DNA from 2 places in the Rhizobium sp. AN68 genome. Region 1 is predicted to be linked to the other one. Evidence: predicted binding sites of a transcription regulator. Region 1 holds the regulator's gene; the other holds the start of a gene.
What was found. The regulator PhoB, encoded in region 1, activates phosphate uptake and scavenging genes when phosphate is short. The targets are predictions, from matches to a motif close to TGTCATNNANCTGTCAT.
Positions count from the first base shown of each region.

Region 2: a site for PhoB is predicted at 6,290-6,306, ahead of RBH71_RS21180 (ceramide glucosyltransferase). Genes of this name have one in related genera too.

Region 1 is NZ_JARWMI010000003.1:358,835-366,373, reverse strand. Features, by position in the region: partial or broken gene RBH71_RS14795 (Hsp33 family molecular chaperone) at 1-273, opposite strand, end outside; gene argF (ornithine carbamoyltransferase) at 497-1,414, opposite strand; gene RBH71_RS14785 (aspartate aminotransferase family protein) at 1,469-2,671, opposite strand; gene RBH71_RS14780 (GcrA family cell cycle regulator) at 3,102-3,635, shown strand; gene phoB (phosphate regulon transcriptional regulator PhoB) at 3,934-4,617, opposite strand; gene phoU (phosphate signaling complex protein PhoU) at 4,649-5,374, opposite strand; gene pstB (phosphate ABC transporter ATP-binding protein PstB) at 5,473-6,288, opposite strand; gene pstA (phosphate ABC transporter permease PstA) at 6,303-7,539, opposite strand, start outside.
Region 2 is NZ_JARWMI010000003.1:1,661,725-1,669,263, reverse strand. Features, by position in the region: gene RBH71_RS21215 (ABC transporter permease) at 1-1,009, opposite strand, end outside; gene RBH71_RS21210 (ABC transporter ATP-binding protein) at 999-1,718, opposite strand; gene RBH71_RS21205 (efflux RND transporter periplasmic adaptor subunit) at 1,733-3,031, opposite strand; gene RBH71_RS21200 (DUF429 domain-containing protein) at 3,439-4,224, shown strand; tRNA gene RBH71_RS21195 (tRNA-Arg) at 4,232-4,308, opposite strand; gene RBH71_RS21190 (ETC complex I subunit) at 4,360-4,665, opposite strand; tRNA gene RBH71_RS21185 (tRNA-Pro) at 4,931-5,007, shown strand; gene RBH71_RS21180 (ceramide glucosyltransferase) at 5,062-6,204, opposite strand; gene RBH71_RS21175 (DUF982 domain-containing protein) at 6,788-7,057, opposite strand; gene RBH71_RS21170 (BON domain-containing protein) at 7,269-7,517, shown strand.

The DNA.
Region 1 (7,539 bases):
CACCAGAAGGTCAACCGGGCCGTCGCCCTTGGTCTGCACAGTCAGCTTGCCGGAAAATTTCAGGGATGTGCCGATCAGCGCCGTCAGAACCGTTGCTTCCGCGAGCAGGCGGGCGACAATCTCGGGATATTCGTGACGTTCGAGGATGGCATTCAACAGCGGCCCGACCTGTACGGCGCGACCGCGCACGTCCAGACCTTCGACCTGAAAGGGCACAACCTTGTCGTCGCCAGCTAAATCGAGATTGTCCAGTTCAACCGTTACATCTGCCATGTCATAACTCCTTGGCGAAGCCGTTGCGCCGCTACCGTCCAAAAGTCCGGCTTTTAAAATGTACTTTTTCAGCTTGTCGCACAGAGATCCGGGAAGCGAAACCGCCTCCGGGGACAATCGTGCAAATCGTGAGGTGGCCCGCCAGCGAAAAGCCGACGAGCGTCTTCGAAGCCCCACAGATGGGAATGTGCATCGCCGAGTTCAAGCACCTGGCCGATAGCGGTCAGATGACGCCCATGCACCATGCGATAATGGACTTCTGCGCATGGAGCCGGTTTTCCGCCTCGTCGAAGACCACCGATTGCGGCCCGTCGATCACTGCATCCGTTACTTCCTCGCCGCGATGCGCCGGCAGGCAGTGCATGAACAGCGCTTCCTTGTTGGCCTTCGCCATCAGCGCTTCATTGACCTGATAAGGCTGGAAGATATTGTGGCCGCGCGCCTTGTGTTCCTGGTTCATGGACACCCAGGTATCGGTGACGACGCAATCAGCGCCCGCCACTGCCTTGTCGGCATCGTGGTACAGCGAGATTTCGCCACCATTGTTGCGTGCCCAGTTCAGGAACTTGTCGTGCGGTTCCGAACCCATCGGGACTGCCATCGCCATGCGGTAACCGAAACGGGCGGAGCCTTCCACGAACGAATGCAGCACATTATTGCCGTCACCCGTCCAGGCAATGGTCTTGCCCTTGACCGGGCCGCGATGTTCCTCAAACGTCAATATATCCGCCATGATCTGGCAGGGATGCGTGTCGTCCGTCAGGCCATTGATAACAGGCACGGTGGCGTGTTCGGCAAGCTCGAGCAGACGCGAGTGATCCGTGGTGCGGATCATGATGGCATCGACATAGCGCGACAGCACCTTGGCCGTATCGCCAATCGTTTCCGCGCGGCCCAGCTGCATTTCCGTGCCCGACAGGAAAAGGGTCTCACCGCCGAGCTGGCGCATGCCGACATCGAAGGAGACGCGGGTGCGTGTGGACGGTTTTTCGAAAATCATTGCCAGCATCTTGCCAGCAAGCGGCTTTTCCGCCGTGCCGGTTTTGGTGGCAATCTTGCGCGTGCGCGCATCATCAAGAATTGTCCGCAGATCCTCCGACCCGACGGCCGAGAGGTCCAGAAAATGTTTTGGTGAACCCATTCTAATCTGTCCCATGCTTGCGAGCCCCTGAAGAGAGGCCCGCTCTTGATTTTTTCAGGCGCTTTTTGCCTGTTTCGCAACCGTCAGGGAGGCGGCAGCCGCGTCGATACGTGCAAGACCCTCACGGGCCTCTTCCGCCGTGGTGACGAGCGGCGGCAGAAGACGGATGACATTGTCGCCCGCAGGCACGCCAAGCAGATGCTCTGCGCGCATGGCCTGCAGCAATTCGCCCGAAGGAATCTTCGCCTTGATGCCCAGAAGCAGACCTTCGCCGCGAATTTCGTCGATCACGTCAGGATAACGGTCCTTGAGCGAGGCCAGACCCTGCCGGAAGACCAGCGCGACGTCACGGACCTTCTCGAGAAAACCTTCGGAGAGAACGACGTCAAGCACGGCATTGCCGACTGCCATGGCCAGCGGGTTGCCGCCATAGGTGGTGCCATGTACGCCCGCCGTCATGCCGGAAGCGGCATCTGCCGTAGCAAGGCATGCGCCGAGCGGGAAACCGCCACCGATACCCTTGGCGACCGCCATGATATCGGGCGCAACACCGGTATGTTCATAAGCAAACAGCTTGCCTGTGCGGCCGACACCCGTCTGGACCTCATCGAAAATCAGCAGCAGGCCGTGCTCGTCGCACAATCCGCGCAGGATTTGCAGGAATTCCTTGCTGGGCGAGCGAATGCCGCCCTCGCCCTGGATGGGCTCGATCAGAAGTGCTGCAGTCTCAGCCGTGATGACGGCCTTGAGGGCATCGACATCACCGAACGGAACCTGATCGAAACCTTCGACCTTGGGACCGAAACCTTCGAGGTATTTCTGCTGGCCACCCGCGGCGATCGTCGCCAGTGTACGGCCATGGAAAGCGCCTTCGAAGGACACGATGCGGAACTTCTCCGGATGGCCCTTGGTATAGTGATAACGGCGGGCGGTCTTGATGGCGCATTCCAGGGCTTCCGCGCCTGAATTTGTGAAGAATACCTTGTCCGCGAAAGTCGCTTCCGTCAGGCGCCTGGCGAGTTTTTCCTGTCCCGGTACTTCATAAAGGTTCGAGACGTGCCAGACCTTCTCGGCCTGCGTCTTGATCGCATCAACGAGGTGAGGATGGGCGTGGCCCAGCGAGTTGACAGCAACACCGGCCGCAAAATCCAGATATCGCTCGCCGCTTTCCGTGAACAGCCATACACCCTCGCCGCGCTCGAAGCGCAGGGGGGCTCTTGAAAACGTATCAAACAATGGCGCGCCGGCTTCGGCCATGGCTGTATCACTCCTTGCGCAGATGCGCTGTCAAACTGTTGTCAATAGGCTTGCGGGGTTATCCCTCGCCTGAAAATCAAAATGCCGCCTTGCGGCGGCAGGGGCACTATTGTCACTTCGTTTGCCGATGTCAACAAAAGTCAGCGTTTCCCGGGCTTCTCAAGCACTAGTATGCGGCGGCGGGCCAGCCCCAAGGTGTTGCCTTTCAGACTCAATACGCCAGCAAGTTGGGGAAAACCGGAAAATCGATTCCAGATGATTCCCGCGACTCTTGCCACGGAGTCGGGCTGGCACTAGGTTAATCGCTAATTACTAGACTGCATTGCGGCGGAACTAGTCACCGAAAATCTGGCGGAAACCACGCTTGCGGCATGCGCGCGAGACGGAGAGGGATTCTGCCGAAAATACACGCGACAAGCGGAGAAGCGGCATGAACTGGACAGACGAACGAGTCGAAAAGCTCAAGAAATTGTGGTCCGAGGGCCTTAGCGCCAGCCAGATTGCAGCGCAGCTGGGCGGCGTCAGCCGTAATGCCGTGATCGGCAAGGTCCATCGTCTCAATCTGCCGGGACGCGTCAAGGCTGGCGGTCCAGTGACTTCGGCACGCTCCGCGCCGAAGCGTACCGCTGCCCCTGCACCGCGTGCGACGACTTTCGCAGGTCGCGTCAACGCGGCTCCGGCGCGCATCCTCACCCGTTCGAACGCGGCAACGGCGCTGCACGAGGAGATCGATATCGAGACCGCGCAGGTTCTCGATTACGTTCCTTCCAAGAACGTTGTCACGCCGATTTCCCGTCGCCTGACGCTGACGGAACTGACCGAGCGCACCTGCAAATGGCCGGTTGGCGATCCGCTGAAGGACGACTTCCATTTCTGCGGTTGTGAAGCGCTGGAATCTTCGCCCTATTGCAAGTTCCATGCGAAACTCGCCTACCAGCCGGTGAGCGAACGCCGCAAGGCTTGAGTGTTGCGGCACGCATTCAGCACTCAAAAATTACGGGCCTTCGGGCCCGTTTTTTTTGACAAAAATAAAGCCGCTTTCTGGGCGGCTTGATGGCAGGCCTCACACTTTCCCCTTACCATTGGGCGTGACCCTTCAATCCGGATTTCAACGCGCCGCCGATCTCCTACGGTCAAAACGGACAATGGCATCGAGTTTGGCGGATATTCATATTGAAAAAGCCCGAAACCGTTTCAGATTTCGGGCTTCCTGATTTTTTGGTGCATTACTTCGCCAGCGAAACTATCTGGTTTCGCTTCGCTCAGGCTTCCATCGAATATCCCGCACCACGCACCGTGCGGATGACATCCTGCATGTGCGAGAAATTCAGGGCCTTGCGCAGACGTCCGACATGCACATCGACAGTGCGCTCGTCGACATAGATATCATGACCCCAGACGCCATCCAGCAATTGCGAGCGGGAAAACACCCGACCCGGCGACGTCATCAGGAATTCCAGCAAGCGGAATTCCGTCGGGCCGAGGCGCACTTCGCGGCTTTTGCGGTGAACGCGATGGGTCTCGCGGTCCAGTTCGATATCGCCGCATTTGAGCACCGACGACAGAACTTCCGGACGGGCCCGGCGCAACATGGCCTTGACCCGGGCCATGAGTTCCGGCGTCGAGAACGGCTTGACGACATAATCGTCAGCGCCGGTAGCGAGACCGCGAACCCGTTCGCTCTCTTCGCCACGCGCCGTCAGCATGATGATGGGCAGGCGTTCCGTTTCCGGCCGCATTCTCAAGCGCCGGCACAGTTCGATACCGGAGACACCGGGCAACATCCAGTCCAGGATAAGAAGATCCGGAATGCGCTCCTGCAGCCTGATTTCCGCCTCATCGCCACGGGGTATCGTGTCGACGTCGTATCCCTCAGCCTCGAGATTGTAACGAAGCAGGACGCTCAACGCTTCCTCGTCTTCCACAACTGCAATCTTGGGCACCATATGCTGAACTCCGCAAGCTTCTGCTTGTCTGTTACTCGGTCACCGAACCAAGCGTGTTGGAACTGTCGTCCTTCGGACGCTCGCCCTCCGGCTGGCTGCCGGTGGTCATGTAATAGATCGTCTCTGCGATATTCGTCGCATGATCGCCGATACGCTCGATGTTCTTGGCGCAGAACAGAAGATGCGTGCAGGTGGTGATGTTGCGCGGGTCTTCCATCATGTAGGTCAGAAGCTCCCGGAAGAGCGACGTGTACATGGCATCGATTTCCTCGTCGCGTTCACGGATCGCATTGGCCTTTTCGGCGGAACGCGTGGAATAGACGTCGAGGACTTCCTTGAGCTGCACCAGCGCCAGGTCGGACAGATGCTCGATGCCGCGGGCGAGCTTGCGCGGAACGCCGGTGCCGGCGACAGCGATAACGCGCTTGGCCGTGTTCTTGCCAAGATCGCCGACGCGTTCGAGATCGGCGGCGATACGCAGGGTGCCGATGATCTCGCGAAGGTCTGCCGCCATCGGCTGACGCTTGGCGATGGTTACGATCGCCTTGTCGCCGATTTCGCGCTCAGCGTGGTCGAGAATGGTATCGTCCGAAATGACTTTCTGCGCAAGCGCAGCATCGGAATTGACGAGTGCGCGCACGGCGTCACCGCACATCTGCTCGGCAAGACCGCCCATTTCGGCGATGCGGCGCGTCAGAAACTTCAGTTCGTCGTCATAGGCAGACAGGATATGCGAATGGGTCGTTGTCTGTGTCATGGTCTATTCCTCCGGCTTGGCCTGCATGCGCGTGCCCAACAGCGGGGCACGGCAGAGGCACCAGTCTTGTACGGTTACGATAAAGCACCGGCCGGGGATCAGCCGAAGCGGCCCATGATGTAGTCCTGCGTGCGCTGGTCGTCCGGATTGGTGAACATCTTGTCGGTTTCGTTTTCTTCGACAAGATGACCAAGATGGAACATGGCCGTACGCTGGGAAACGCGCGCCGCCTGCTGCATGGAGTGCGTGACGATGACGATGGTGTAGTTGGTGCGCAGTTCGTGGATCAGTTCCTCGACCTTCGCAGTCGCGATCGGATCCAGCGCCGAGCACGGCTCGTCCATCAGGATCACTTCCGGGCTGACGGCAACCGCGCGTGCGATGCACAGACGCTGCTGCTGGCCACCGGAGAGGCCCGTGCCGGATTCCAGCAAACGATCCTTCACCTCGTTCCAGAGACCCGCTTTCTGCAGGCTATGCTCGACGATCTGGTCCATATCCGCCTTGTTGCGGGCGAGACCGTGGATACGCGGGCCGTAGGCGATGTTCTCATAAATCGTCTTCGGAAACGGGTTCGGCTTCTGGAACACCATGCCGACGCGGGCACGCAGTTCCACGACGTCGATCTGCTGATCGTAGATATCGTCGGTATCGAGCGTGATCTTGCCGGTGACCCGGCAACCGTCGATCGTGTCGTTCATGCGGTTCAAGGTGCGCAGGAAAGTGGATTTACCGCAACCGGACGGGCCGATAAGTGCAGTCACCGTGTTTTCGCGGACATTTAGGTTCACGTCGTAAAGCGCGCGCTTTTCGCCGTAATAAACCGAAACATCCTTGCCGATCATCTTGTATGAGACTTCATTCATTTTCTTGTCCAGCGCCTTTTCAACTGCTGCTTCCGACAACATGTTCATTGCTCTAGCTCCCTCTACCAGCGCCGCTCAAAGCGGCGACGCAACAGGATTGCGCCAACATTCATGAGAATGAGGAACAGAAGCAGGATGATGATAGCGCCAGATGTCCGTTCGACAAAGGCACGCTCAGCTTCGTTCGCCCACATGTAAATCTGCACCGGCAGGGCCGTGGACGGATCCATAGGCGTTGTCGGATAGTTCGCGACGAATGCCACCATGCCGATCAGAAGCAGCGGCGCCGTTTCGCCCAGTGCGTGGGCGAGACCGATGATGGTGCCGGTCAGAATGCCAGGCATTGCCAGCGGCAGGACGTGATGGAAAATCGTCTGCATCTTGGAAGCGCCAAGACCGAGTGCGGCGGCGCGGATCGACGGCGGCACGGCCTTCAATGCAGCGCGGGTGGCGATGATGATCGTCGGCAGGGTCATCAGCGTCAGGACGAGGCCGCCGACCAGCGAGGCCGAGCGTGGAAAGCCCATGAAGTTGATGAAGACGGAGAGACCGAGCAGACCGTAAACAATGGAGGGAACAGCCGCCAGATTGTTGATGTTGACCTCGATAAGGTCCGTCAAACGGTTCTTGGGGGCAAATTCCTCCAGATAGATGGAGGCCGCAACACCGATCGGCAGCGACAGCACCAGCACGATCAGCATCATGTAGAACGAGCCGATCAGCGCAACGCCAACACCCGCGGCTTCCGGACGGCTCGAAGCGCCGTTGACGAAGATGCCGGTATTGAAATGCTTGCCAAGCTGTCCGCTTTCCACGAGCTGGTTCATCCAGCCGAGCTGCTGGTTCGAGATACGGCGGTTTGCTTCATCCCCCGACATGTCGACCTGGCCCTTGAAGGCGCTGTCGACATCACCCGACGCCAGAAGCGTGACGCTGCGCGTGGTGCCGATGACGGACGGATCGGCGACGACGATATCACGCAGCTGGGTGCGTACGCTGTCGGAGATCATGACGTTGACGGCGCGAAGACCGGCCTTATCCGTCGGCGCGACGCCGAGAACCTTTGCCACCGCATCACGGGCGAGGACGGGATAGTTGGCCGTCATCAGCTTTGCCGGATTGGTTGCGCGCTCGTTCTTTGGATCGATGATCAGTTCGGAAAACTCGACCGGAACGGTGATCATCGTCTGCTGGAAGGCGGTGTGACCCTTGGATACGACCGACCAGAGCAGCAGAAAGAGGAAGATGAGGCCGAACGAGATTGCTGCCAATCCATAGGCGCGGAAGCGGCGTTCAGCT
Region 2 (7,539 bases), 1.3 Mb from region 1:
GGGCAGAGAGCATGACGGCTTCCACCAGAAACTGCGTCAGTACCTGTTTTTCCAGTGCGCCGATGGCGAGGCGAATACCAATCTCGCGGGTGCGCTCGGTTACCGAAACCAGCATGATGTTCATGATGCCGATGCCGCCGACCAGCAGGCTGACGGCTGCAACCGCACCCAGAAGCCCGGTGAGCAGCGTCGTCGTGCCGGTCATGGCCGAGGCGATCTGCGTCATGTCGTTGACGGTGAAATCATCCTCGCGGCCAATGTTGATGCGCCGCCGCTCGCGCAGCAGATTCTGCAGGTCGCTTTGCACCTTGGCGGTGGAAACGCCGTCCTGCGCGGAGACCATGATGGAGGAAATGGTAGTGGTGCCGCCGATGCGCCGCTGGTGGATTTTGAGCGGCATGATGATCGTGTCATCCTGATCGTCGCCAAGGCCGGATTGGCCTTTTCGGGCGAGAACACCGATGACGGGGCAGGAGATGTTGCTGACGCGGATTGTCTGTCCGACCGGGTTTTCAGCGCCAAATAGTTCCTGCCGCACCGTTTCGCCGATGATGCAGCCTATCTGCCCTCCGCGATCTTCGGCCGGCTGGAAGTCACGGCCCAGCGCAAGCGTCCAGTCCTGTGCCACAAGATAATCATTGGTGGTGCCGATGACGCTTGTCTGGTGGTTCTTGCCGCCGAAAATGACCGTTGCGGCGGAGCTGCGGTTTTGCGGAGCAACGGCGCGCAGGCCGCTGATCTGGTTGCGGATCGCCTCGACATCGCGATCATCGAAACGTTTGGCTTCCGTGCTGGCGCGGCCGGGCCCGAACTGGCCGGGGCGCACGAACAGCATGTTGGTGCCGAGCCGCGACAATTCCGATTTCACCTGTTCGGTCGTGCCGTTGCCGATGGTTACCATGGCGATGACGGCGGCAACACCGATGACGACGCCGAGCACGGTGAGGAAGGAGCGGAGCAGGTTGCGGCTGATGGCACGCAGCGCAAGACGCGACGTTTCAAAGAACATCGGCAGTCTCCTTGTTTTCCGCTGCGCTGTCGGAGGCGAGATGGCCGTCCACGAAACGCAGGAGGCGTCCCGCATGGGCAGCGATATCCTCTTCATGCGTGACCATGACGACCGTAATGCCCTTGTCGCGGTTGAGCGTGGTGATCAGCTCCATGATCTCGGCGCTGGTTTTGGTGTCGAGGTTGCCTGTGGGTTCGTCGGCGAGAAGCAGAGCGGGGCGGGTGACGATGGCCCGTGCAATGGCCACACGCTGCTGCTGACCGCCGGAAAGCTCCTGCGTCGTGTGGTGCTCGCGGCCCTTCAGACCCACCTGTGCCAGCGCCTCCATGGCGCGCGCGCGCCGTTCCGAGGCTTTCATGCCCCGGTACACGAGCGGCAGCTCGACATTCTCCACCGCCGAGGTGCGCGACAGGAGGTTGAAGCCCTGAAACACGAAACCCAGCATGTGGCGGCGCAGCAGCGTCAGATGTTCATTGTCGAAACCGCTGGTCGGCACGCCCTGAAACAGATATTCGCCCGATGTCGGCACATCCAGGCAGCCGATGATGTTCATCGAGGTGGATTTGCCGGAGCCGGATGGCCCCATGATGGCGACGAATTCCTTCTCGTGGATCGACAGGCTGACGCCGTCAAGCGCGCGGATCGTCGCTTCGCCCCGGCCATATTGCTTGACGACATCGCGGAATTCTATGAGCGGCGGCTGTTGCATGCGGTTTTCCTCCGTCAGCCGGCGTTGCGGGCTGAGGCGTCGGTAATCACCAGATCGTCGGCCTTCAACTCGCCCGATTTTACCACGGTATGCTGGCCATCGGTGGAGCCGGTTTCGATCGAAACCGAGACGGGCGTGTTGTTACGCAGCACCCACACCGTTCTTTTGCCTGTCGCGGCCGGACCGGCATCGCGGTTCTGTGACCGGCTCATGCGGGGAGGGCGGAACAGGCTCATCAAGCCACCGCCACGGGAGGCGGATTCGCGCGGCGGCGTATATCGGAGCGCGGAATTCGGCACCAGCAGCGTATTCTTGATCTCCTCAACGACGATATTGGCGGTTGCCGTCATGCCGGGGCGCAGCAGCAATTCCTCATTGTCCACCGTCAATATGCCCTTGTAGGTCACTACGTTAGACACGGTCTCGGAGGCGAAACGCACGGTCTCTATTTCAGCCGGGAAGCTACGGTCGGGATAAGCATCGACGTTGAAGGTGGCCTTCTGCCCGGTTTCAACCTTGCCGACATCCGCCTCATCCACCGACACCTGCAATTCCATATGGCGCAGATCGCCAGCAATGGTGAACAGCACGGGAGCGTTGAGCGAGGAGGCAACGGTGGCGCCGGGATCGACACTGCGGGTGAGGATGACACCATCGATGGGCGAGACGATCTTCGCCTTGCCGAGATTGACCTCGGCCAGCCGCAAATCCGCTTCCGCCGAAAGCACGGTCGCCTCGTTGACCTGTAGCGTGGCGCCGGCGGCATCGTGGTTGAACTGCGCGGCATCCAGATCCTGCTGGCTGGAGACCCGGCTCTGGACGAGGGACCGCAGACGCTCCATCGATGTTTTTGCCGAGCCGAGATCGGCGCGCGCCTTCAACACATTGGCCTTGGCGGAGGCAAGCTTGGCGCGGGCGCTCTGCACGTCGGCCTCCAGCTTGTTGGTGTCCAGTTCCGCCAGAATATCGCCTGATTTGACCGGGCTGTTATAGGTAACGTTGACCTTGCGAATGGTGCCGGACAATTCGCTCGATATGTCGACCTGATCGGTCGGCTGGACTGAGCCGGTGGAGGTTACGATGACGGAAAGGTCGCCCTGTTTCGCCGCTTCCGTGGTGTAGGTATAGGCGACGCCTGCGGCACGCGACTGGTAATAATAACCAAGGCCCCCACCGATCAGCACCACGGCTGCTGCGGCATAGAGATAGCGGCGCGACTTCTTCTTTCTACCTGACCTGCTGGTACCCAGAATGTCCCGCAGATCGGGCTGGCTGTTTTCCGTGTCGCGGCCATTGGTGTTGGCGTCATTCATTTTTGTCACCCGCAAAATTCAAAATACCACAGAGGATTGTTTCCAACCCCTGTTTCCGGTCCGTCTGTCGCTGTTTGTATTCCTCTGATTGTGGGAAGTGACATAGCTTGCCCAAAGGGGGAAGTGAAAACTTGGTAATATTTATGATAGCTCTGGTCTGCTAGAGATAAATCCGAAAAGGCCGATGCCATTGATGTGGCGCCGGTTTCAGCAGCGATATGCAGGACGATGATATAATGAACGACAATGTGGTGAAGTTCCGCAAACCGGCGCCCCCGAAAAAGCCGCGCCAGCCGCTTGGGCCAAAATCGAAAAAAGCCCTGACGATCGCCGCCATCATCGCTTTTTCGCCGCCGCCTGGGGGTATTTTACGCTGTTCGGGCAGGGGTGACGCTCTGAAAGCCGTATTGGGTATAGACGCCGCATGGACTGTTACCCAGCCAAGCGGGGTCGCCTTGGTCATCAACGATGGAACAGGCTGGACGCTGCGTGCCGCCGCATCTTCCTACGTAGGCTTCCTTGCCTTTGGAACCGATATCCCGGTTCTCGCTGATCGCCCCAGGGGATCAGTTGCCGAAGCATCGGCGCTTCTGGCGGCCGCAGAAGCCCTTGCGGGATGCAAGATCGATCTCGTTACGATTGATATGCCGCTCTCGCATCAACCGATTACTGCCCGCCGTGCTTCTGACAATCTGGTGTCTTCCGCCTATGGTTCCCGGCAATGCGGCACCCACACCCCAAATGCAATCAGGCCCGGCAAGGTCAGTGATGATCTTAAAATGGGGTTTGAACTTGCGGGATATCCGTTATTAACCAGGGAAATCAGCAGTCCCGGTCTGCTCGAAGTCTACCCGCACCCTGCGCTCGTTGAACTGACCAACGCCGCGAAACGGCTTCCGTATAAGCAGGGAAAAGTCGGCAGCTACTGGCGGTCGGATACGTCCGCAGACCGTCGCGCCAAACTCCTCGAGGTCTGGTCGTTCATCATCGCACATCTGGATCGACGGATAGGTGGGGTTGCCGATGCACTCATCATCCCTGCGACGAACGCAAAGGGATGGGAGATGAAGGCTTTTGAGGACAAGATGGATGCCGTCGTGTGCGCCTGGGTCGGGATTTGTGCTTTGGAGAGTGAGGCAGTGCCGTATGGCGACGACATTTCCGCGATCTGGATCCCGAAAGCGGCAGTTTAGATGGAGATGGCGACCCCTGCAGGATCTGAACCTGCGACATTCGACTTAGAAGGTCGACGCTCTATCCAGCTGAGCTAAGGGGCCGTCGTGCCGGACTATTGTTGCTCCGGCTGAAAATCGTTCAGTGCGTCTTCTTCAATGCGTCCAGGGCTGGGTGCGGTTGAAGCGGAAATTATCCGTGTAGGATACAACTTTGCGGGTTGCTTCCTTTGGCTGGATGACGCGGTATTCGATGCCCTTGCGCTGCGCATAGGCTTCGGCCTGTTCCTGCGTCTCGAATGTCAGCTTTACCTGCTGCTTCATGTCGGATGTCGAGGTGTATCCCATGATCGGATCGATCTTGCGCGGGACCTCAGCGTCGAATTCCAGAACCCAGACATTGGTTTTCGCCTTGCCGGATTGCATGGCGGTCTTTGCAGGGCGGTAAATCTTCGCAGACATGTCGAAACTGCTCCGGTTGGGCGGTGGGGCATGCGCCCCGGATTACTATTCACGTACCTGAATAGAATAACCAAATCGTGTCAGGAACGCTGAATTTGAAATGGACCGACTCCATGTGAGAGTCAAGACGATTATCCTTTGCGACCTCTTCACGGTCCCACCGCGTTGCATGAGTTTTCAATAATCGAGACAATGGGCTCAACAAAGATGAATTTCCCTGTTGCGGACTGCGGGTGAACCGTGTATTCCCCAGCCATCGCCTCGGCGGAGTGTAGCGCAGTCTGGTAGCGCATCTGGTTTGGGACCAGAGGGTCGGGAGTTCGAATCTCTCCACTCCGACCATTTAAAGCGAAACATTCGCTTGTCGATGTAACCCCTTCAAATAATAGCTTCCGTTCAGTCCGCTGAAGGTCCGGCCAATGTGCTTTCGGCCGTGCCGATCGTCATGACATTGCCGCGCCATGCAACCGCGCTGCCGATCCAGCTGCGTACCCAGACGAATGGCATGATGACATCCCGCGCGACCATTGCCGGAAGGGTATAGAGTGATACCGGCCACCGGTTGAGAGCTGCGAGCGCCAGTTCCGGGCCATACATGATGGCGAGTACGGCAATCGCGGTGACGGCAAGGTTCGCATCCGCGGCAACGGCGGCAGCGAGCGCGAAGAGGAGCGGGGGAAGCGCGCCGGTGAGGATTTCCGGGGCGAAATATTGCGGGAAGGTGACGCGCCGCAGCCGCGCCCAGCGGGTCTGCCGCGACCAGATCTCACCGGCATGGCGCTGTCCGAGAGGCTGCTCGAACGGGGCCGACACCAGATGTACCTTGCGACCGGCATTTCTGACCAGCTTCGTGGAAGCGGCATCTTCGGCGATTTCGGCGGCGAGCGCGCGGATGCCGCCGCGCTCTTCCAGGAATGGCTTGTTCCACAACATCGATTTGCCCTGCGCGAAGCCCATGCCGATGGCTTCCGCCGCATATTGCCAGCGGCCTTGCGAGCCGTTGAGGAAGGCGCATTCCACATGCGCCCAGAAGCCATCCGGCCGGGAGCCGAGCGGTGGCGAGCAGACCAGTCCGCTATCCGGCCGCCAGGCCGACATCATGGTTTCGATATAGGATTGCGGCATCAAAACATTGGAATCGGCCAGAATGATCCATTCGTGCCGAGCAGCACGCCAGCCCTTGACGCAATTGTTCAGTTTGGGATTGGCGCTGATGCGATCATCGCCGATGAGCAATTGCGCTGAAACTGCGGGGAAGGCCGCGCTTGCCTTGCGCACTTCCTCGATCACGGGATCGAACTCGTCGGCGACGCAGAACAGCAGCTCATAGTCCGGCCAGTTGAGCTGGAAGGCGCGCGACAGCGTCAGCGGTGTGAAAGTTTCGATGCCGCGTAGCGGCACCACCAGCGATACCGGCGGTTTCTGTCGTACAAGTGCGTTGTCCGTATCGCGTCTTTTAAGCCGCCAGCCTGCCAGAACGACGCCGAGAAGATTGAAGGCGAGGAGCAGAATTGCGCAAAGGGCAAAAACAGTTTCCATGTTGGCCAGTTCCACTCCCAAGCTTTCAGCGGTTCACCCGCCAACCGATTCCATGGAATTCGTCATTGCGGATTATAACGTTTGCATGACAGTTACATGTCATGTTCCGCAGGCAGGATCCGACTTCGGTCGTTCATGCGCCTCTGGCGCACGGGTCGATGCCGCGTTTGTTACCGAGAAAGCGTGAACGGTTTTTGCAGACTACCTCTTCGCTAGGGGAGACGGTTGTTTGCCTGGTTGAATGCCATAACGACGAAGCGGGCCTGCCGCGCTATCAGGAATAGTCACGTCGAAACACCGATTGTAAGACCGAAATCTTTCCGAGTATTGACTGCCGGTGCATGGGGAAAACTAAGACGGTGTATCTCACAGCAACCTCCCGATCCCTGTGCACCCGGCCATTTGAATAGGACGAAGTTCAGCCTTCAATCAAACGGGCGATCCACGCAGGTGGATTGCCCGTTGTTTTGACCTCTGGAGGCATGTTGATGAACGCAGATCGACTTGTCGCCCATCCGGTTGTCATCACCGTAAGCGACTGATATTTAGTCGATAATATTCACAAAGCCTTCCGCGTGGCGACCTAGTGGATATTCAGAATATGCGCGTGGCTGCTTGCGACCAGAAACGATTCCCGCGCTTTTTCGATGTCGCATTTTCCGGCGATAGCATCGAGACAGTTTCTGCGTGCGTCCTCATATTCCGGTCCGTGTTCGTCCGGCCAGCGGTACATCAGCATGTCCAGCGCCACCAGAGGGCTGTAGATTTCCACCGCTGCGGATAGCGGCAGGTGGATCGCCACCGGCTTCATCCACGAGGCGTGGTGACACGGCTCCGTTTTGTTAATCAGCATGTCATTCTCCTCCCTGTTTCATGCGCCTTGACGGCAGATTTCACTCCCATGCGCGAAATGCTCACCTCACGAAATGGTTCCCGATCACCTAAAATGTGATCGGGCAGGGGGTTCCAATTTGCCAAGATGAATGGAAGATGAACGAATTGATGAACCGGAGATGAACAAAACCGTGATTCGGGCGTTGTAATAGCCAAGAAGGAGAACGCACATGTTCAATTTGTCAGGCATTCAGGAAAGCTTCTTTGGAGACCGCATGGCGGGTGTATGCGAGGCCATCACCTCTGCATTGGCTTTCGAAAACGGTCTCGAGAAGTCGCGGATTTCCGCAACCGTCGAAAATGACGTGATCTATCTTGAAGGGACGGCGGATTCGGTCGAGGCAATCGACATTGCCATCAATCTTGCCGCATCCATTTCCAATTGCCGGATTTTGAGCCATATCGAGCCGGTCTACTGAGATCTTGCCGGCCGGGCGAAAC